Regions from separate parts of the Actinotalea sp. JY-7876 genome, predicted to be linked through region 2. Evidence: predicted binding sites of a transcription regulator. Region 2 holds the regulator's gene; the other holds the start of a gene.
What was found. The regulator HrcA, encoded in region 2, represses chaperone genes, less so after heat shock. The targets are predictions, from matches to a motif close to TTNGCACTCGNNNNNNNCGAGTGCNAA.
Positions count from the first base shown of each region.

Region 1: the regulator HrcA is predicted to act here: its motif matches at 3,851-3,877, upstream of H2O74_RS03950 (FmdB family zinc ribbon protein).

Region 1 covers NZ_CP059493.1:813,342-823,813, forward strand. The annotation lists gene H2O74_RS03930 (hypothetical protein) at 1-1,891, shown strand, start outside; gene H2O74_RS03935 (hypothetical protein) at 1,899-2,171, shown strand; gene mscL (large conductance mechanosensitive channel protein MscL) at 2,182-2,580, opposite strand; gene H2O74_RS03945 (SAF domain-containing protein) at 2,621-3,292, opposite strand; gene H2O74_RS03950 (FmdB family zinc ribbon protein) at 3,391-3,783, opposite strand; gene H2O74_RS03955 (penicillin acylase family protein) at 3,974-6,553, shown strand; gene H2O74_RS03960 (DoxX family protein) at 6,609-7,160, opposite strand; gene H2O74_RS03965 (5-formyltetrahydrofolate cyclo-ligase) at 7,565-8,215, opposite strand; gene galU (UTP--glucose-1-phosphate uridylyltransferase GalU) at 8,357-9,259, shown strand; gene glp (gephyrin-like molybdotransferase Glp) at 9,270-10,472, shown strand, end outside.
Region 2 covers NZ_CP059493.1:2,180,004-2,190,475, forward strand. The annotation lists gene H2O74_RS10215 (PhoH family protein) at 1-1,034, opposite strand, end outside; gene H2O74_RS10220 (HIT domain-containing protein) at 1,172-1,546, opposite strand; gene H2O74_RS10225 (Gmad2 immunoglobulin-like domain-containing protein) at 1,629-2,210, shown strand; gene H2O74_RS10230 (16S rRNA (uracil(1498)-N(3))-methyltransferase) at 2,236-3,015, opposite strand; gene dnaJ (molecular chaperone DnaJ) at 3,028-4,167, opposite strand; gene hrcA (heat-inducible transcriptional repressor HrcA) at 4,263-5,282, opposite strand; gene H2O74_RS10245 (DUF3097 domain-containing protein) at 5,411-6,283, shown strand; gene H2O74_RS16660 (DUF4870 domain-containing protein) at 6,414-7,040, shown strand; gene hemW (radical SAM family heme chaperone HemW) at 7,122-8,387, opposite strand; gene lepA (translation elongation factor 4) at 8,407-10,299, opposite strand; gene H2O74_RS10265 (transglutaminase family protein) at 10,361-10,472, opposite strand, start outside.

The DNA.
Region 1 (10,472 bases), 1.4 Mb from region 2:
CGCGAACCACCTCCCGCTCGAGGCGGTGGTGTGCGCGCTCGCCCGCGGTCGCCAGGTCGTCGTCGTGGGGGACTCGCGCTGCGCCTCGGGCTCGGCGATGACGGAGCTCGCGGCGGTGCTGCCCGCGATCCCGCTGCACGCGGACTCCTCGCGCCGAGACCCGCACCTCACGCAGTTCCTGGCCGACCACGGCTACGCGGGGCGCCTGGTCGCGACGCCGCTGCCGTCCGCGTCGGCGCTGCTCCGGCTCGACGTCGTCGCCGGGAGCGGCATGCCGGCGGCGAACGGCGCGGTGGAGGCGACGCGGGCCGAGGTCGAGCACGTGGTGGACCTCGTGGTCGAGCACGCGCTCACCCGCCCCGAGGAGTCGCTCGCCGTCGTGACGGCCTCGCCCGTGCACGCCGAGGCCGTGCGCGACGCCGTGATGGCGGAGGTCCGCGACAACCCCTCGCTGGGCGGCTTCTTCCGCGTCCAGCGTCCCGAGCCCTTCGCCGTGGTCGACGTCGCCTCGGCGCAGGGCCTGAGCCGCGAGGCCGTGATCCTCTCGCTCGGCTTCGGCCGGACGCCGCACGGCCGGGTCCTGCACCGCTTCGGCGCGCTGAGCGAGAACGGCGGCGCCGGGCTGCTCCTCGAGGCGCTCGGGGCGGTCCGGCGCCGGCTGACAGTGGTCAGCTGCTTCGGCCCGGAGGAGCTCGACGCCGACCGGCTGCGAGCCCCGGGCGCGCGGATGCTCGCCGAGCTGCTCGAGCTCGCGGCCGAGCGCACCGCCGCCGGGCCGGAGACGGACCGCCCGCGGCCCGCGGCCCGCGGCCCCGAGCCGGACCGGCTGGTGCTCGACCTGGCGGAGCGGCTCTGGCGGATGGGGCTCGTGGTCGAGCTCGACCACGGCCTCGACGGCTCGCGGATCCCGCTGGTCGTCGGCCACCCCGACATGCCGGACGCCATGCTCGTGGCGGTGCTCACCGACGACGAGGACTACGTCCGGGAGCCGAGCATCCGGGTCCGCGACCGGCAGCTGCCCGAGCGGCTGGAGCGCCTGGGCTGGACGGTCGTCCAGGTCTGGTCGGCCGCGGCCTTCCTCGACCCGCAGGGCGAGGCGGACGCGGTCGCGTCGGCGGTGATGGACTCCTACCGGCGCCGCCGCGCCGCCGCCCCGCCGCCCCGCCGGAGCGTCACGGTCCCCGCCCTCCCGCCCGAGCCGGAGGCGTCGGGCGAGGCGCCCGACGCCGCGGAGCCCGGTGCGGTGGTCGCCGAGGCGCCGGCGCCCGTCGGGGAGCCCGCTGCCCCGGCCGCCGGACCGGCGGCACCGACCGCCGCGCCCCGGGCGGCGGAGGGAGACGAGCCGGCGGAGCAGGCGGACAGCGCGTCTGAGGACGGTGGGTCCGACGACGGCGCGCCGCAGGGCGGCGGGTCTGACGACGGCGGGTCGGACGGCGGCTCGTCGACGGAGCGCGCGCCGGAGGGCGGTGCGTCCGCCGCCGCCGTGCCGGGTGCGGTGACCCCGGGAGCGCCCGGACCCGACGAGCGGGCCACCGGGGCGGGCGCCGACGCCGAGCCCGTGCGCCGACCGGTGCGGTCGTCAGCGACCCGCCGTGCCGCGATGCCGGCCCTCTCGGACCTGCGGCGCGACTCCGCACCGACCATGGACCCGCTCTTCGACGTCGTGCCCGCCGCGCGCTCGCCGCGGCCGGACGTCGAGCGCGGTCTGCCGATCGGCGCGTACAGCGACGACCAGCTGGACGACCTCGTCGCCTGGATCACCTCGGACGGCGTCGCCCGCGACGGCGACGAGCTGGCCGCGACGCTCCGGGCCGAGCTAGGGCTCGTGCGACGCGGGTCTCGGGTCGACGCGGCCATCAACGGCGCGGTGCGGCGGTCCAGGTCCCGGTGAGGCGGCCGTGACCCCCAGCCGGCACGGCGGGGCCGAGGCCGGAGGCGCGAGCGACGAGACGGCCGGGCCGCCCCCGGACGGCGCGGCCGTGCCGCCGCCTCCCGTCGTCCCGCGACGGCGACGGCACCGTCGCGCGACCGGCGGCACCGCCGCACCGGGCACCGAGGCGCCGGACTCGTCGGTGCTGCCACGCAGCCCGGACGCGTCGGACGCGGGCTGGGGCGACGCCCCGGAGAGCAACGACGACCGGCTCCGGCGGGACGTGCCGCCGCACTGGTGAGGAGGGTGCGTCAGGCGTCGCGACGCTGCGCCAGCAGGTCGCGGATCTCCTGGAGCAGGAGCACGTCCTCGGGCGGCGACGCCGGCTCGGGCTCGGCGCCCTGCTTGCGGCGCTCCGCGAGCCTGTTCATCGGCATGACGACGAAGAAGTAGATGGCCGCGGCGACCAGCAGGAACTTGAGCAGCGCGTCGAGGATGATGCCGATCGAGAAGACCGTGCCCTGGGAGCCGACGGACCACGTCAGGACCTGGGAGAGGTCCGTGTCCCCGGCGATGAGCGCGACGAGCGGGTTGAGCAGGCCGTCGACGAGCGCGGTGACGACCGAGCTGAAGGCCGCCCCGATGACCACCGCGACGGCCAGGTCGACGACGTTGCCGCGCAGGATGAAGTTCTTGAACCCGCTGATCATGGTGTGCCCCCGGATCGGATCAGGATGGTCAACCCTGCGATCATCCCACCAGGACGGCCCCGAGCGCCGAGCCGGCGTCGGCGGCCAGGGCGCGGCCCTCGTCGGGCGGCACGGCGACCAGGACCGTCGGGTCCGCGGCAGCGGTCCCGGCTCCCAGGCCCCCGTCCGCGTCGGCCGCCGTCCGCACCTCGACGACGAGCGCCCCGTGCGCCAGCACCGAGGGCGCCGGGGGCGCCGGGTCCTGGGTGACGTCGTCGGACGGGCCCCACGTGTCCCGCGCCGCCACGAGGTCGACGCGGTCCCCGGCGCGCAGCGTCGTGGCCACCGCCGTGGCGAGGTGCACGGGCACCACGACGGTCCCGTCGGGCGGGTCGACGTCGAAGCGCTCACCGGCCATCACGCCGGTCACCAGCGGGAGCCCTGCGGGCAGGGCCACGGTGACCGTGCGGCCCACCACGTCCGCCGGGTCCTGACCGGCCCCCGCGGGCACGCAGCGGGCCGGCAGCCCGCCGAGCCGGACGTCGTCGTCGTCCAGCACGGTGCCCGCCGCGACGTCGCGGGCGACCACGACGACCGGGGTGGTCGCGGGCGGCGGCGGCGCGGCGGTGCGGGCGACCGCGAGCGCGACGACCACCAGGGCCGCGGCGACCAGGACGCGCCGTAGCCGCCAGAGGGCGATGCGGACGCGGAGCAGGGGCGGGACGTCGGCCATGCCCGGACGCTAGGGACCCGGCGCCGACGGCGGCGTGCGGGACCCGCGGGCCTGGGGACGCGCGCGGCGCGCCCGACCTGGGGACGGTGGCGCGGCGGTCAGCCCGCGGCCGGCGCGGTGCTCGTGGTGCTCGACGTCGTCGACGCCGTGGAGGTCGTGGCCCCGCCGCTCGACCCGCTCCCGCCGGACCCGCCGGCGCCCGACGCCGCCGGCGCCGGGGCCGCGGTGGACGTGCCGGACGAGCCGTTGCCGCCCGAGGCGCCGTCGGACCCGGACGAGCTCGAGCTCGACGCCTTCTTCTTCGCACCGGTCTCGGCGCGCGCGTCGGTCCGGTAGAAGCCGGACCCCTTGAACACCACCCCGACGTTGCCGAAGAGCTTGCGCAGCCGGCCCTGGCACTGGGGGCACTGCGTGAGCGCGTCGTCCGTGAAGGCCTGCTGCGCGTCGAAGCGGTGCTCGCAGGCCGTGCACGCGTACGAGTAGGTGGGCACTGGTTCCTCCAGGTCGGGCGATGGTGTCCGGGCCGCGGTGCGCACGCCTCGCCGGGCCGGTTGGGGGCTGGCACTCGCTGCGTCCGAGTGCCAATGGTACGACGGCGGGCCGCGCCGGCTCCACGGCTTCCGCGCCGGGTCGTCGCACGCCCGCGCGGGCCCTTCGCCCGCGGCCGGTTAGGCTCGCCGCGTGCCTCGTCGTCGTGCCCTGCGTCTTCTCGTCGGTACCGCCGCGGTGGTCGTCCTCGCGCTCGTCGTCGTGGTCGGCGTCGCCGCGACGGTGGTGCGTCGGCCGCTGCCGGACGACTCCGGCGCCATCGACGTCCCCGGCCTGAGCGCGGACGTCACGGTGCTGCGCGACGCCCGCGGCGTGCCGAGCATCTACGCGGACACGGCCGAGGACCTCTTCGCGGCCCAGGGCTACGTCCACGCCCAGGACCGCTTCTTCGAGATGGACTACCGCCGCCACGTGACGGCCGGGCGCCTCTCCGAGCTGGTCGGCCAGAACGAGGAGGCGCTCGCCGCCGACGTCGTCATCCGGACCTTCGGCTGGCGCGACGTCGCCGAGGCGGAGTGGGACCTGCTGGACGCCGACACGCGGCGGTACTACGAGGCCTACGCCGACGGCGTCAACGCCTACCTCGAGGCGCACGACGCGGAGTCCCTCGGCCTCGAGTACGCCGTGCTGGGCCTGCAGGTCGACGTCGCCCAGCCCGAGCCGTGGACCCCGCTGGACTCGCTGACGTGGCTCAAGGCCATGGCCTGGGACCTGCGCGGCAACTACGGCGACGAGCTCTCGCGCGCGGTGACGTACACGACGGTGCGCGACATCGCGCGGGTCGACGAGCTGTTCCCGCGGTACCCGCAGGAGACGAACACGCCGATCCTCAGCGAGGTGGTGCCGGCGTCGGCCGTCGTCGCGCTGCCCGACGGCGCGGGTGATCCCTCGACGCTGCTGTCGGACGACCTCGAGGTCGCGCTCGACGCCGCGCGGCGCGCGATCGACGCGGTGCCGACGATGCTCGGCGAGGGCGACGGCACGGGCTCGAACTCATGGGTCGTCGCCGGCGAGCACACGGCCTCGGGGCTTCCCCTCCTCGCGAACGACCCGCACCTGTCGATCTCGGCGCCCGGCATCTGGACGCAGATGGGGCTGTACTGCACGCAGGTCGGTCCGCAGTGCCCGTTCGAGGCCTCCGGCTTCACCTTCTCCGGCATGCCCGGCGTGGTCATCGGGCACAACGCCCACCTCGCGTGGGGGCTGACGAACCTCGGTGCCGACGTGACGGACTTCTTCATCGAGCGCACCGACCCCGACGAGGGCACCTACCTGCGCGACGGCGAGCAGCTCCCGCTCGAGACGCGGACCGAGGTGATCGAGGTCGCCGGCGCCGAGCCCGTCGAGATCGAGGTCCGCTCGACCGCGCACGGGCCGATCGTCTCGGACGCCCTCGGCATCGGCCGGGTCGCCGGCGCCCCGCTGCCCGAGGGGCGGCGCGGCGTCCCCGAGGTCGCGCTGCAGTGGACGGCGCTCGAGCCCGGCCGGACGGCCGACGCCGTCTTCGCGATGGCGCTCGCGCAGGACGCCGACGACGTCGCCGCGGCCGCGGCGCTGTTCGACGTGCCGTCGCAGAACATCGTCTTCGCGACGGTCGAGGGCCAGATCGGCTACCAGGCGCCCGGGAAGATCCCCGTGCGCGCGCGGGTCGCCGACGGCCCCGTCCCGGCCGACGGCACCTGGCCCCGTCCGGGGTGGGACTCGCGCTACGACTGGCAGGGCTACGTCGCGGCCGAGGAGATGCCCGCCGCGGTCGACCCGGCCGCCGGCTACCTCGTCGCGGCGAACCAGGCCGTCACGGCCGCAGGGCAGCCGCCCTTCCTCACGAGCGACTGGGACTACGGCTACCGCTCGCAGCGGATCCGCGCCCTCATCGAGGAGGCGGTCGTCGCCGGCGTCCCCCTGGACGCCGCGGCCATGACCAGCTTCCAGAACGACGCGTGGAGCCCCTACGCGGCAGCGCTCGTGCCCGCGCTCCTTGCGGCCCCGGTGGAGGACGGCTTCACCGGCCAGGCCGTCGAGCTGCTGCGCGACTGGGACTTCGAGCAGGAGCCGGACTCGGCCGCGGCGGCGTACTTCTCGGCCGTCTGGGCGACGCTCCTGGAGCTGACGTTCTGGGACGACCTGCCGCAGGAGGAGTGGCCGAGCGGCGACAGCCGCTGGCTCGAGGTCGTGGTGCGGCTGCTCGAGGACCCCGCCAACCCGTGGTGGGACGACCGCCGGACCGTGAACGTCGTCGAGAGCCGCGACGAGATCCTGTCCCGCTCGCTGTCGACCGCGCGGCTGCGGCTGACGGTCGAGCTCGGCAGCGAGCCCGCGGCCTGGCAGTGGGGCCGGCTGCACACCGCCGCGCCCGAGCACCCCGTGCTCGGAGCCGACGGGGTCCCCGCGCCGGTGCGACAGCTGGTCAACCCCCGGCCGCTCGCCGTCGGCGGCGGGTCGTCGATCGTCAACGCGACTGCCTGGGACGCGGCCAGCGGCTCCTTCGCGGTGACGTCGGCGCCGTCGATGCGGATGGTCGTGGACCTCGGCGACCTGGACGGCTCGACGTGGGTGAACCTCACCGGCGCCTCCGGCCATCCCGGGAGCGTGCACTACACCGACCAGTTCGACGCCTGGGCCCGGGGCGAGGCGTTCCCCTGGCCGTTCAGCCGCGAGGCCGTGACGGACGCGGCGGTCCGGGAGCTCGTGCTGCGCCCTGGGGAACGCTGAGAGCGCCCAGCCCGCAGGCTGAGCGCTCTCGCGTTGCGTTCGGTCGTGCCGTGGCTCAGCGGAGCCAGGTGTGCTTCCCGATGATCCGGGCCCAGATCTTGCCCACGCCCCACGTGTCGCCCGCCAGGGTGGCGGCCGCGATGATCAGCAGCAGGGCCTCGTGCCAGTGCGAGTCCACGATCGGGTTCGTGCCGCCGAGGACGAACGGGATCTGCGCCAGGTACATGAAGAACATCAGCAGGGTGCCGGTGACCGCGGCGATCCTCAGGCCGGCGCCGAAGACCATCGCGATGCCGATGCCGAGCAGACCGAGCATGAACAGGACGTCACCGAACGGGTTGGCGAACACCTGGAAGAGCCCGGCGAAGGGGCCCTCGATGCCCATGATGAAGCCCTGGGCCGGGGTGCCCCCGTTGATCCAGGCGCGCTCGGCCGGGGTGGCGAACCCGAGGCCGAACGTCTTGTCGAGGAACGCCCACAGGAACGTGAAGCCGATCGTGATCCGCGCGATCGCGAGCACCTTGCGGGTCGACGCGCGCGTGACGATCTGCTCCTGGTAGATGGTGGTGTCGGTGGTCTTCGGGACCGCCTTCGTGGTGGTGGACATGCTGACCCTCCCAGGACGTGCCGCCGCGGCCTCGCCGCGCCGGGAGCCCGTGTTCCCGAGCTCTGGTACCAGATTTGCACCGGCGCGCGCCGTGCACATGAGTCCAAGGTCCGCGGGACCAAAGGCCCCGTCCAGGGACATCACGGGCGCCCGGTCGCGGCGCCGAGCGGGTCCGCGGGACCTAGGACCCCGGACGGGCCGCCGCACAGGAGGGACGCTGGAGGGGTCGGGGCCGGACGCGAGTCCGTCCCAGGGGACTCGCCAAGGGGTCCCGGCTCAAGGGCGTGCCCGCCTGGTCGCGCGGGCGGGCACGCCCACACCGAGCCCCGCCTGCCCGCCGTGCGTCGGACGCGCGACGCGGGCCGCCCCGGTCCCGGGGCGCGACCCCAGGCGCCCGGAGAAGCTCAGGCGCTCGTGGCGGTCCCGCCGACGCGCCGCCACCGCTGGGGCGTGGTGATGACGTCGACGCGCAGGTCGTGCCCCTCGTGCGGCAGCGGCCGCTCGGTGGCGTCGTACACCTCGGTCTCGAAGACCATCGCGATGACGCTCGTCCCCGGCGTGCAGTGCATGAGGACGCGGTCGTACCAGCCGCCGCCCTGACCCAGCCGGACGCCGGAGGTGTCGACGGCGAGCGCGGGCGCCACCACGGCGCCGGCCTGGGCCACGGCCTCGGCGCCCAGCGTCGGGCCGGGCGGCTCCGGCGGCCGTCCCGGCGCGCGCACCTGCAGCTCCTCCGCGGTCGTGAACCACGCCCAGTCCCGCTGCAGCCCCGTGCCGAGCACCGGCAGCAGCACGCGGGTCCCGCGCCGGGCCAGGCGCTCGAGGAGCGGGATCGTGCCCGGCTCGCTCGGCCGGGCGACGTAGGCGGCCACGACGTCGGCCCCGCGCACCTGGGGCAGGTCGCCGACGACCTGCGCGAAACCGGCCGCGGCCCGCGCGTGCTGGCGGGTCGAGAGGCGCTCGCGCTCCGACCTGATGACCCGTCGCAGCTGCTCCTTCGTCTCGGACGGCCCGAGGCGGGCGCCGTCGACCCAGGGCTGTCCGGCGCTGTTCATGGGTCACATCATCGCAAAGAATCGGTCTCGTTGGCGTGTCCGAGGTCCCGGGCCGCGCGTCGCGGCACGCCCGGACGCGCCGTCGCGCGCAGTTCACATGCCCGAAGCGCCACGGACGCCGGGGCGGGCTAGCCTCCCGCCATGACCATCCGCAAAGCCGTGATCCCCGCCGCCGGACTGGGGACGAGGTTCCTCCCCGCCACGAAGTCGACGCCCAAGGAGATGCTGCCGGTCGTCGACAAGCCTGCGATCCAGTACGTCGTCGAGGAGGCCGTTGCCGCCGGCCTGCACGACGTCCTGATGATCACCGGTCGGTCGAAGCGCACGCTCGCCGACCACTTCGACTCGGTGCCCGAGCTCGAGAGCGCCCTGGAGGCGAAGGGCGACCAGCAGCGCCTGGCCGAGGTCCGTCGCTCCACCGACCTCGCCGACGTCCACTTCGTGCGGCAGGGCCAGCCCAAGGGCCTGGGCCACGCGGTGCTGTGCGCGCGCCACCACGTGGGCGACGAGCCGTTCGCGGTGCTGCTCGGCGACGACCTCATCGACGAGCGCGACCCGATCCTGCCGACGATGATGGCGCTCCAGGAGCGCACGGGCGGCTCGGTCGTCGCGCTGCTCGAGGTCGCTCCCGAGCAGGTGCACCTCTACGGCTGCGCGGCCGTCGAGCCGCTCGACGGCGCGGACGGCGACGAGGACCAGGTCCGCATCACCGGCCTGGTGGAGAAGCCGGACCCGGCCGACGCGCCGAGCAACCTCGCCATCATCGGCCGGTACGTGCTCAACCCCGCCGTCTTCGGGGTGCTCGACGAGACCGAGCCCGGGCGCGGCGGGGAGATCCAGCTGACCGACGCGCTCGCGACCCTGGCCGGGATGCCCGCGGAGGAGGGTGGCGGCGTCTACGGTGTCGTCTTCCGCGGCCGCCGCTACGACACGGGGGACCGGCTCGACTACCTCAAGGCCGTCGTGCAGATCGCCGCCGATCGGCCCGACCTGGGTCCCGACCTGCGCGCCTGGCTGACGGAGTACGTCGCGACGCTGCCATGATGGCGGCCCTATGAGATCAGTCTCCGAGCACCTCGCGGCCGTCCTCGACGCCGCCCGTCCGGTCGTCCCGCTGGACGTGGTGCTCGCCGACGCCGACGGCTGCATCCTCGCCGAGGACGTCACGGCCCCGGCCGACGTGCCGTCGCGCCCGGTCGCCGCGGTCGACGGCTACGCGGTGCGCGCGTCCGACGTCGGGCTGCGCGGCCCGGGGGCCGCCCCGGACGTCGCGCTCCCGGTGGTCGACGACGCCCCGGTGACCGCCGCGCAGCCGCTGCGCCTGGTGCCGGCCGCGGCCGTGCTGGTCGCGGCCGGCGCGCCGCTGCCGGTGGGCGCGGACTGCGTCGTTCCGCTCGCACGGACCGACCGGGGCCGCGCGCGCGTCGTCGTGCGCGGCGGTGCGGAGCCGGGCGAGGGCGTCCGGGCGACCGGGCACGACGCGGCGGCGGGCGACGTCGTGCTGCGCCTGGGGACGCGGCTCGCGGCGCGTCACCTCGCCCTCGCGGCCGGCGTCGGCCGCGGCCGCCTGCGGGTGCACCCCGCGCCGCGCGTCGTCGTGGTGCCCGTGGGCGACGAGCTCGTGGAGCCCGGTCGCGTCCTGGCCGACGGCCGGGTGCACGACGCGGACGGGCACGCCCTCGCGGCGGCCGTGCGCGAGGCCGGTGCGACGGCTGTGCGCGTCGGTCCGGTCGGGGACGACCGCGCCGCCCTGCGCGAGGTGCTCGCCGACCAGCTCGTGCGCGCCGACCTGCTGCTCGTCACCGGAGGGCTCAGCGACGGCCCGTGGGACACCGTGACCGACGTGCTCGCGCCGCTCGGCACCGTGCGCTTCGACCACGTGGCGATGGCCCCCGGCCGGCGGCAGGGCTTCGGCACCGTCCTGGCCTCCGACCAGGAGGAGCTCTGGCCGGGCGCCGAGGGGCGTCCGACGTCGGGCCTGGCGGACCTCGCGGACAGGCAGGGGCAGGACGCGCCTGCCGGCGTGCCCGTGTTCGCCCTGCCGGGCCACCCGGTGGAGGCGCTCATCTCCTACGAGGTCTTCGTCCGGCCTGCCCTGCGCGCCATGGCGGGTCAGTCCGAGCTCTTCCGGCCGTCGGTGAAGGCGGCGGCGACGCGGGCGTTCGCGTCGCCCGCCGGGCTGCGGCACTTCGTCCCCGCGACCGTGACCGGGTCCCCGACCGAGGGCTACGTCGTCACGCCCGTCGGTGACCCCCGC
Region 2 (10,472 bases):
CTCCTGCCGTCGGCCCGGTGGTCGTGCGCGGGCGCACGGTCCGCGTCCCACGCCGCGTAGGCGTCGATGATCGAGCCGACGAGCCGGTGCCGGACGACGTCCTCCGAGGTCAGCCGGCAGAACTCGACATCGTCGACGCCGCTGAGGATGTCCTCCACGACGCGCAGGCCGGACGTCGTCCCGCCCGGCAGGTCGACCTGGGTGACGTCCCCGGTCACGACCATCTTGGCGCCGAACCCGAGGCGCGTGAGGAACATCTTCATCTGCTCGGTGGAGGTGTTCTGGGCCTCGTCGAGGATGATGAACGCGTCGTTGAGCGTGCGGCCGCGCATGTAGGCGAGCGGCGCGACCTCGACCGTGCCGGCCTCCATGAGCCGCGGGATCGAGTCCGGGTCCACCATGTCGTGGAGCGCGTCGTACAGGGGCCGCAGGTAGGGGTCGATCTTCTCGCTGAGCGAGCCGGGCAGGAAGCCGAGCCGCTCCCCGGCCTCGACCGCCGGGCGCGTCAGGACGATGCGGTTGACCTGCTTGGCCTGCAGGGCCTGGACGGCCTTGGCCATCGCGAGGTAGGTCTTCCCGGTGCCCGCCGGGCCGATCCCGAACGTGATGGTGTGGCGGTCGATCGCGTCGACGTAGGCCTTCTGACCGACCGTCTTGGGCCGGATGGTGCGGCCACGGTTGGACAGGACGTTCTGCGTGAGCACCTCGGCGGGCCGGGCGGCCGTCGCGGCCGTGAGCATGCGCACGGAGCGCGCGACGACGTCGCCGCTGAGCTCGGTCCCGCTCGCGGCCACCTCGAGCAGCTCGTCCAGCAGGCGCGAGACCAGGGCGACGTCACCCGGGGGGCCCTGGAGCGTGATCTGGTCGCCGCGCGCGTGGATCCGCACGCCCGGGAACCCGGCCTCCACCGCACGCAGGACCTCGTCCCCCGTTCCCAGGAGGGCTACCGCCGGAAGGTGGGACGGCACGACGATGCGGTGCTCGACGTCGCCGCCGCCTGCGCCGTGCAGGCGTCGCGCAGATGTGTCTGACATGGGTCGGCCGGGGGCCGCGTCTCCTCGGGAGGTCGTCGTGTCGCGTGGTCGTGCGACGTGGTCGGGCGAAGGCTGCGCGCCGGGTGACGGCGCTCACCCATCGTACCGGCGCACCCACCCGGACGGCGGCCGGACGATCAGCCCGGGGACCACCCGAGCTGCGTCCCGCCGAGCACGTGGCCGTGCACGTGGTACACCGACTGGCCGGCGTGCGGGCCGGTGTTGAAGACGAGGCGGAACTGCCCGCCCGCCTCGGCCTCGGCCACCTCCTCGGCGAGGCGCACCACCGCCGCGAGCAGCTCCGGTGACGCCGCCGCGAGGCGCACGACGTCGGGGTGGTGCTCGCGCGGGACGACCAGCACGTGCACGGGGGCCTGCGGGTCCAGGTCGCGGAACGCCACGGCGTGCTCGTCGGAGGCGACGACGGTGGCCGGGACCTCCCCCGCGACGATGCGGCAGAACAGGCAGTCGTCGGCGCGACCGGGCGCCGGGGTGCTGGGTGAGCGCGACATGCCGACAGGCTAGCCGCGGCGCCTGGCGCGCGCTGGCGGCGGCGCCTGCCACCATGGCACCCACCCGACGGACGGAGCCCACGTGACCCGCTCGACCGCATCGCCCGCCGCGTCTGGAGTCGCGGTACGACGCACGACGGCGCTCCGGCGCACCGCGCTGGCCCTCGCCGTGACCGGCCTGGTCACCGGCGCCGCGGCGGCCTGCCAGACCGGCACCGAGGAGCCCGCCACGAGCGGCTCACCGAGCGCGTCCCCGACCGCCTCGTCGTCGGCGACCCCCTCACCGAGCGCGTCCGCGACCACCTCTCCGGCGGCGACGAGCGCCCCCACCGAGGAGCCGGCGGCGGCACCCGCTGTCAACGGCCCGAACTCGATCACGGCACCGCTCGCCGGCCAGCAGGTCACCTCGCCCGTGACGGCGACCGGCGAGGGCACCGCGTACGAGGCGACGTTGAGCTACCGGGTCGTGGCCGCGGGCACCGAGGACGTCGTCGTCGAGGGCTGGACCGAGGCCGGGGCCAACGGCGAGATCGGGCCGTGGAGCATCGAGCTGGACCTCGACCCGGGCACGTGGACGCTCCAGGTCTGGGAGGCGTCGATGTCCGAGACCGAGGGCGCGGGCGCGTCCGACAACCGCGTCGAGGTGACGTTCACCGTCGGCTAGCGGACGGTGACCGCAGGCTCGCGGGTCAGCCCCACCGGCCCGTGCGTGCGGCGAGGAGGGCGAGGGCGACCGGCCCCGCCGTCGACGTCCGGAGCACGTGCGGCCCGAGCCGCACCGCGGTCGCGCCGGCGGCCTCGAGGCGCTCGACCTCCTCGGCCGAGATGCCGCCCTCCGGGCCGACGACGACGAGCACCTCCGCCCCGGCGGCACCGCCCGGACCGCCGTCGGGCAGCGGCACCTCGGTGAGCGGGACGCTCGCCTCCTCGTGCAGGACGAGCGCGACGCCGCCCGCCGCGACGACGGCGGCGGCGCGTGCAGCGAGCCCCGCGGTGTCCACGGGCTCGGCGACGGCCGGCACGTGCGCCCGGCGGGACTGCTTGGTCGCCTCGCGCACCGTGGCGCGCCACTTCGCGCGGCTCTTCGCGGCGCGCTCGCCGCGCCACACCACGATCGAGCGGGCGGCCTGCCAGGGGACGACCTCGTCCACGCCGACCTCGGTCGCCGCCTCGATCGCGAGCTCGTCGCGGTCGCCCTTGGCGAGCGCCTGCACCAGGACGAGGCGGGGCGAGGCCTGCGGCTCCACGACGACGTCGACCACCGTGAGCGTGAGGCGACCCGGCTCGACCGCGGCGATCTCGCACCGCAGCCGCACGCCGGCGCCGTCGGCGACGTCGACACGCTCGCCCGCGCGGCGACGTTGCACGACCCCGGCGTGCCGCGCCTCGCCGCCCTGCAGGACGTACGCGCCGCCCGGTGCGGCACCGGACAGCTGCCCCGGCTCCGCGAGGAAGACCGGGGCGCTCACCGGACGCTCACGTCAGCGGCCCGCGAGCTTGTCGCGCAGCTTGGAGAAGACGCCGGGGTGGGCGGGGGCGACGCGGGACGCCGGACGGGCCTCGCCGCGCAGCTCCGCCAGCCGGCGCAGGAGCTCGGCCTGCTCGTCGTCCAGCGTCGTGGGCACCTGCACGTCGACGTGGACGTTGAGGTCGCCGCGGCCTCCCACGTGCAGGTGGCCGATCCCCAGGCCCCGCTCGACGACGACGTCGCCCGGCTGCGTGCCCGGCCGGATGTCGATCTCGCGGGGGCCGTCGAGCGTCTCGAGCTCGACCACCGTCCCGAGCGCCGCGGCCGTCATCGGGATCTCGAGCGTGCAGTGCAGGTCGTCGCCGCGGCGCACGAACGTCTCGTGGTTGCGCTCGCGCACCTCGAGGTAGACGTCGCCGGGCGGGCCGCCCGCGGGGCCGACCTCGCCCTGACCCGTGAGCTTGATGCGGGTGCCGGTGTCCACCCCGGCCGGCACGTCCACCGACAGGGTGCGGCGGCTGCGGACGCGCCCCTCGCCCGAGCACTCCGGGCACGGCTCGGGGATGACCGTGCCGAAGCCGTGGCAGGCCGCGCACGGGCTCGAGGTCATGACCTGGCCGAGGAAGGAGCGGGCGACCCGCTGCACGACGCCACGGCCACCGCAGACGTCGCAGGTGCGGGGCGAGGTGCCGGGGCGGCAGCACGAGCCCTGGCAGGTGCCGCACAGGACCGCGGTGTCGACGGGCACCTCGCGGTGGACGCCGAAGGCGGCCTCGGCGAGGTCGATGTCGAGGCGGACCAGCGCGTCCTGCCCGCGCCGGGCGCGCGGCACCGGACCGCGCTGCGCCGACGCGCCCTGGGCGGCACCGAAGAACGTCTCGAAGATGTCCTGGAAGCCGAAGCCGGCGCCGAAGTTCGCGCCGCCGCCGCCGCCGGGAGCGGTCGGGTCCACGCCGCGGTCGTACATCTGGCGCTTCTCGGGGTTGGAGAGCACCTCGTAGGCGCGCGAGACGTCCTTGAAGCGGTCCTCCGCACCCTCACCGGTCGCGACGTCCGGGTGCAGCTCACGCGCCAGCCGGCGGTACGCCTTCTTGATCTCGTCCTGCGTCGCGTCGCGGCTGACGCCGAGGACCTCGTAGTAGTTGCTGCTCACGTGTCACTCTCTGGACCGGGGGGTCCGGTGTCGGGCGGCGGTCGGACGGGTCTGGGGCGGCCGCGGCCGGTCGGGCCGAGGCGGTGCGCCGGGGCTCAGGGGGCGAGGATCCGGGACAGGTACCGCGCGACGGCCCGGACCGCGGCGATCGTGCCCGCGTAGTCCATGCGCGTGGGTCCCAGCGAGCCGATGCGCGCGACCGGATCGCCGTCCGCACCGTACCCCGCGGCGACGATGGAGGTCTCCGCCAGTCCGGCGTGCTGGTTCTCGCTGCCGATCCGCACCGACACGGGCGCGGCGTCCTCGGCCATGTCGGTGAGCAGGCGCAGCAGCACCACCTGCTCCTCCAGCGCCTCGAGCACGGGCCGGATGGTGTGCGGGAAGTCCGTGCCGCTGCGCGCGAGGTTCGCCGCGCCCGCCATGACGATGCGCTCCTCCGTCGCCTCGGCCAGGGTGTCCTCGACGACCTTGATCACGCGGAGCACGATCGGCCGGTCGGCGACGGCGAACGCCTGGGTCATGCGGTCGAGCGGCTCCGCGAGGTCCACGAGCCGGCGGCCCGCCACCGTGGCGTTGAGCCGCGCGCGCAGCTCGGTGACGACGCGCTCCGCGACCGGTTCGCCGAGGTCCAGCACGCGCTGCTCGACGCGCCCGTTGTCCGTGATGATCACGACGAGGAGCCGGTCGTGGCCCACCGGGACGAGCTCGAGGTGCCGCAGCGCCGAGCGCCGCAGCGAGGGGTACTGCACGACGGCGACCTGCTGGGTCAGCTGCGCGAGCAGGCGCACGGAGCGGTCCACGACGTCGTCGAGGTCCACCGCCTCCTCGAGCAGCGTCTGGATCGCGCGGCGCTCCGCGGCCGACAGCGGCTTGACGGTCGAGAGCCGGTCGACGAAGAGGCGGTAGCCCTTGTCCGTCGGCACCCGGCCCGCCGAGGTGTGGGGCTGCGCGATGTACCCGGCGTCCTCGAGGGCGGCCATGTCGTTGCGGATCGTGGCCGGCGACACGCCGAGGTTGTGCCGCTCGACGAGCACGCGGGAGCCGACCGGCTCCTGGGTCTCGACGTAGTCCTCGACGATGGCGCGCAGCACGTCGAGCCTGCGGTCCTCGCTCATGACACCTCCTCTCCCACAGCACGCCCGGCACGGCCGGGCGTCGTCGCATGTGGCACTCTCAGGGTCCGAGTGCCAATCCTACCCGCGCGCGGCGCCCACCGTCGCGAGCCACGAGCCGACGGAGGACCATGGACCGCTACGGACGCGACGTCCTCGCCGGACCGACCCCCGGCCAGGGGCCGACCAGCCCCCACCACCGGCGCAAGCCCTCGTCGCGGCCGCTCGCCGCCGACGTCGGGCTCGTGGTCGAGGAGGTCACGACCGGCTGGGTCGGCGCCGTCGTGCGCGTCGAGAAGTCCGGCGGGATGCACGTCGTCGTCCTGGAGGACCGCGCAGGTCGCACCCGCACCTTCCCGCTCGGCCCCGGCTTCTGGGTCGACGGCGAGCCGGTCGAGCTCACGCCCCCCGTCACCGCCCCCGCCCCGCAGCGCCCGACGCGCACGGCGTCCGGGTCCGTCGCCGTGCACGGCGCCCGCGCCCGCGTGGCGCGCGGCGGCCGCATCTGGGTCGAGGGCAAGCACGACGCGGAGCTCGTCGAGAAGGTGTGGGGCGACGACCTGCGCCTCGAGGGCGTCGTCGTCGAGCTCCTCGACGGCGTCGACGACCTCGCCGCCGCCGTGCGGGAGTTCGCGCCCGGGCCCGGGCGCCGCCTCGGCGTGCTCGTCGACCACCTCGTGGCCGGCAGCAAGGAGTCGCGCATCGCGGCGGACGCCATGCGCGCCGCGGCTCCCGGCACGCTGCTCGTGCTCGGCCACCCGTACGTCGACGTCTGGCAGGCCGTCCGCCCCGGGCGCCTCGGGCTCGACGCCTGGCCCGTCATCGACCGTGGCACGGAGTGGAAGCGCGGCATCCTGCGCACGCTCGGCTGGCCGGCCGACGACCAGGCCGACGTCGCGCGTGGGTGGCAGCGCATCCTGCGCAGCGTCCGCGACTACCGGGACCTCGAGCCCAGCCTCCTCGGCCGCATGGAGGAGCTGATCGACTTCGTCACCGCACCCTGAGGCGGCGCCTTCGCTAGTGTTCGGTGCACCGAGCCGGTGCACCGCCGCTCGGCCCCGGCGGCACCGCCGACCGGGACCACGAGGCCGGCAGCTGCGGTCAGCCCGACACGACGAAGCTGGTGAGAGCGACATGACGACGAATCCCTCCGACGAGCCCCAGTTCCCCGGTACGCCCGGTGCCGCGGGCACGCCCGGCGGCCCGCCCGCGGGCGCCACGCCCCCGCCCGCCTACGGCACCCAGCCCGGCGGCTACCAGCAGCCCGGGTACCAGCAGCCCGGTGGCCCCCAGCAGGCGCCCGGCTACCAGCAGCCGGGCTACCAGCAGCAGCAGCAGCCGGGTGGCTACCAGCAGCAGCCCGGTGGGTACCAGCAGCCCGGCGGCTACGCGCCCTACCCGGGCACGGGCTACCCGCCGCCCGGGCAGGTCCCGCTGTCCGACGCCGAGCAGCGCCAGTGGGCGATGTTCGCCCACCTCGGCGGCATCATCCTCGGCTTCATCGCGCCCCTCGTCATCTGGCTGATGTACAAGGACCGGGGCCGCTTCGTGGAGGAGCAGTCCAAGGAGGCGCTCAACTTCCAGATCACGCTGACGATCGCCGCCGTCGCGTTCGCCGTCATCACCGCGATCACGTTCGGGATCGGCTCGATCCTGTACGTCGCGTTCATCGTCGCCCTGGTCTTCATGATCATGGCCGGCGTCGCCGCGAACAAGGGCGAGGCGTACCGCTACCCGGTGAACATCCGCTTCATCAAGTGATCGGCCGCTGAGCAGACGGTCGCCCGCTGACCGACGGGGTCGGTGCCCACGGGCACCGACCCCGTCGTCGTCCCGGGACGCTCAGCCCGTGAGGTCGCGGACGACCGTGTCGGCCAGGAGCCGCCCCCGGCGCGTGAGGACCGCGCTGCCCGCGCCCGCGGCCCGCGCGTCGAGCAGCCCGTCGGCGACCAGGCCCGCCACCGCCGCTCGGCCCGCGGGGCCGACGTCGGCGAGCGGCAGGCCGCCGCGGAGCCGGACGCCGAGCATGACGCGCTCGAGCCGGACCTCCTGCGGTGCGAGCTCCTCGCGGCCCGCCGCGGGCGTCAACCCCGCGCCGAGCCGGTCCGCATAGGCGCGCGGGTGCTTGACGTTCCACCAGCGCAGCGCCCGGCCGTCGCGGCCCTCGCCGAGGTGGGAGTGCGCGCCGGGTCCGAAGCCCCACCAGTCGTCGCCGCGCCAGTAGCCGACGTTGTGGCGGCACGCGGCGCCGGGCTCGCGGGCCCAGTTGCTGATCTCGTACCACCGCAGGCCGGCGGCGCCGAGCACGTCGTCGGCCAGCTCGTACTTCGCGGCCTGGTCGTCGAGGTCGGGCGCCGGGATGAGCCCGCGCCGCACCTGGACGGCCATCCGCGTGCCCTGCTCGACCGTGAGCGCGTACGCGGACACGTGGTCGACGTCGCACGCGACCACGGCGTCCAGCGAGCGCCGCCAGTCGGCGAGGCTCTCCCCCGGCGTGCCGTAGATGAGGTCGAGCGAGACGGCGAGGCCGGCCTCGCGCGCCCACGCGACGGCCTGCGGCACCCGGTCGGGGTCGTGCGTCCGCTCGAGGGTCGCGAGCACGTGCGGCACGGCCGACTGCATGCCGAACGAGACGCGCGTGAACCCGCCCGCGGCGAGCTCCGCGAGCGAGTCGGGGGTGACGGAGTCCGGGTTCGCCTCGGTCGTGACCTCGGCGCCGGCCGCGAGCCCCCAGGTGCCCCGCAGCCGGTCCACCATCGCCACCAGGTCGCCGGCCGGCAGCACGGTCGGCGTGCCCCCGCCGAGGAAGACGGTCGCCACCTCGCGCGGCGTCCGCCCGACGGCGTCCAGGGTGCGGGCGGCGAGGTCGACCTCGCGCGCGACCGTCTCGGCGTAGCGCTCATGGCCCGCGCTGCGCCCACCGGCCTCCGCGAGCAGCTCCGCCGCCGTGTAGGTGTTGAAGTCGCAGTAGCCGCACCGCACGGTGCAGAACGGCACGTGGAGGTAGACGCCGAACCCGCGCGGGCCAGCGCCGGTCGAGGGCCGGAGCCAGTCGGGGAAGGTCCCGTCCGGCGGTGGTGCGGCCCCCTCGGGAAGCGCGGGGCTCACGAGCCGACCCGCCGGGGGGTCACTTGCGTGCCTTCTCCTTGGCATCCTTGCCGCCGGACTCCGTCGAGAGCGCGGCGATGAAGGCCTCCTGCGGCACCTCGACCCGACCGATCGTCTTCATGCGCTTCTTGCCCTCCTTCTGCTTCTCGAGGAGCTTGCGCTTGCGGCTGATGTCGCCGCCGTAGCACTTGGCCAGGACGTCCTTGCGGATCGCGCGCACGGTCTCGCGCGCGATGACGCGCGAGCCGACGGCGGCCTGGATCGGCACCTCGAACTGCTGGCGCGGGATGAGCTCACGGAGCTTGCCCACCATCATCACGCCGTAGGCGTAGGCCTTGTCCTTGTGCACGATCGCGCTGAACGCGTCGACCTGCTCGCCCTGCAGCAGGATGTCCACCTTGACCAGGGCGGCCGCCTGCTCGCCCGAGGGCTCGTAGTCGAGCGACGCGTAGCCGCGGGTCCGGGACTTCAGCTGGTCGAAGAAGTCGAAGACGATCTCGGCGAGCGGGAGCGTGTACCGCATCTCCACCCGGTCCTCGGAGAGGTAGTCCATGCCGCCGAGCTCGCCGCGGCGGGTCTGGCACAGCTCCATCACGGCGCCGATGAACTCGCTCGGGCACAGGATCGTGGCCTTGACCATCGGCTCGCGGACCTCGCCGATCTTGCCGCCCGGGAACTCGCTCGGGTTGGTCACGCGGATGACCGAGCGGTCCTCCATGGTGACCTCGTACACGACGTTCGGCGCCGTGGAGATGAGGTCGAGGTCGAACTCGCGCTCGAGCCGCTCGCGGATGATCTCCAGGTGCAGCAGCCCCAGGAAGCCGACGCGGAAGCCGAAGCCGAGGGCGACCGAGGTCTCGGGCTCGTAGACGAGGGCGGCGTCGTTGAGCTTGAGCCGGTCGAGGGCGTCGCGCAGCACCGGGTAGTCCGTGCCGTCGATCGGGTACAGGCCGGAGAACACCATGGGGCGGGGGTCGTCGTAGCCGCCCAGCGACTCGGCGGCGGGCTTGCCGGCGTTGGTGACCGTGTCCCCGACCTTGGACTGGCGGACGTCCTTGACGCCGGTGATGAGGTAGCCCACCTCACCCACGCCCAGGCCCTGCGTCGGGATCCCCTCCGGGGAGATGACGCCGATCTCGAGCAGCTCGTGCTGCGCGCGCGTCGACATCATGACGATGCGCTCGCGCGGGCTGAGGTGGCCGTCGACGACGCGGACGTAGGTGATCACGCCGCGGTAGGTGTCGTAGACCGAGTCGAAGATCATGGCGCGCGCGGGGGCGTCGGCGTCCCCGCGGGGTGCGGGCACGGTGCGGACGATGCGGTCGAGCAGCACCTCCACGCCCTCGCCCGTCTTCCCGGACACGCGCAGCACGTCCTCGGGCTCCCCGCCGACCAGCTTGGCGATCTCCTCGGCGTACTTCTCGGGCTGCGCCGCCGGCAGGTCGATCTTGTTCAGGACGGGGATGATCGCGAGGTCGTTCTCCATCGCGAGGTAGAGGTTCGCGAGCGTCTGCGCCTCGATGCCCTGGGCGGCGTCGACCAGGAGGACGGCGCCCTCGCACGCGGCGAGCGAGCGCGAGACCTCGTACGTGAAGTCGACGTGGCCCGGCGTGTCGATCATGTTGAGCGCGTAGGGGACGAGGACGCCGTCCTCCCCCGCCATCGCCCACGGCATGCGCACCGCCTGCGACTTGATCGTGATGCCGCGCTCGCGCTCGATGTCCATCCGGTCGAGGTACTGCGCGCGCATCGCGCGCTGGTCGACGACGCCCGTGAGCTGGAGCATGCGGTCGGCCAGCGTCGACTTGCCGTGGTCGATGTGGGCGATGATGCAGAAGTTGCGCAGCAGCTCGGGCGGCGTGGCGGCCGGCTGGATGCGGCTGCTCAGCGAGGCGCTCGGGATCGGTGACACGCCACCATGGTCCCATGACCGGCCCCGTCCCCCGGCACGGCGGCCGGGCCGCGCGGCGCCCTCATGCCTCGCGCGTGATCTGCACGGTGACCTCGTGCGCCCGCGTCCCCCCGCCCGCGTACGTCCCCCGCACGGGGGCGACGTCCTGGTACTCGCGGCCACGACCGATGACG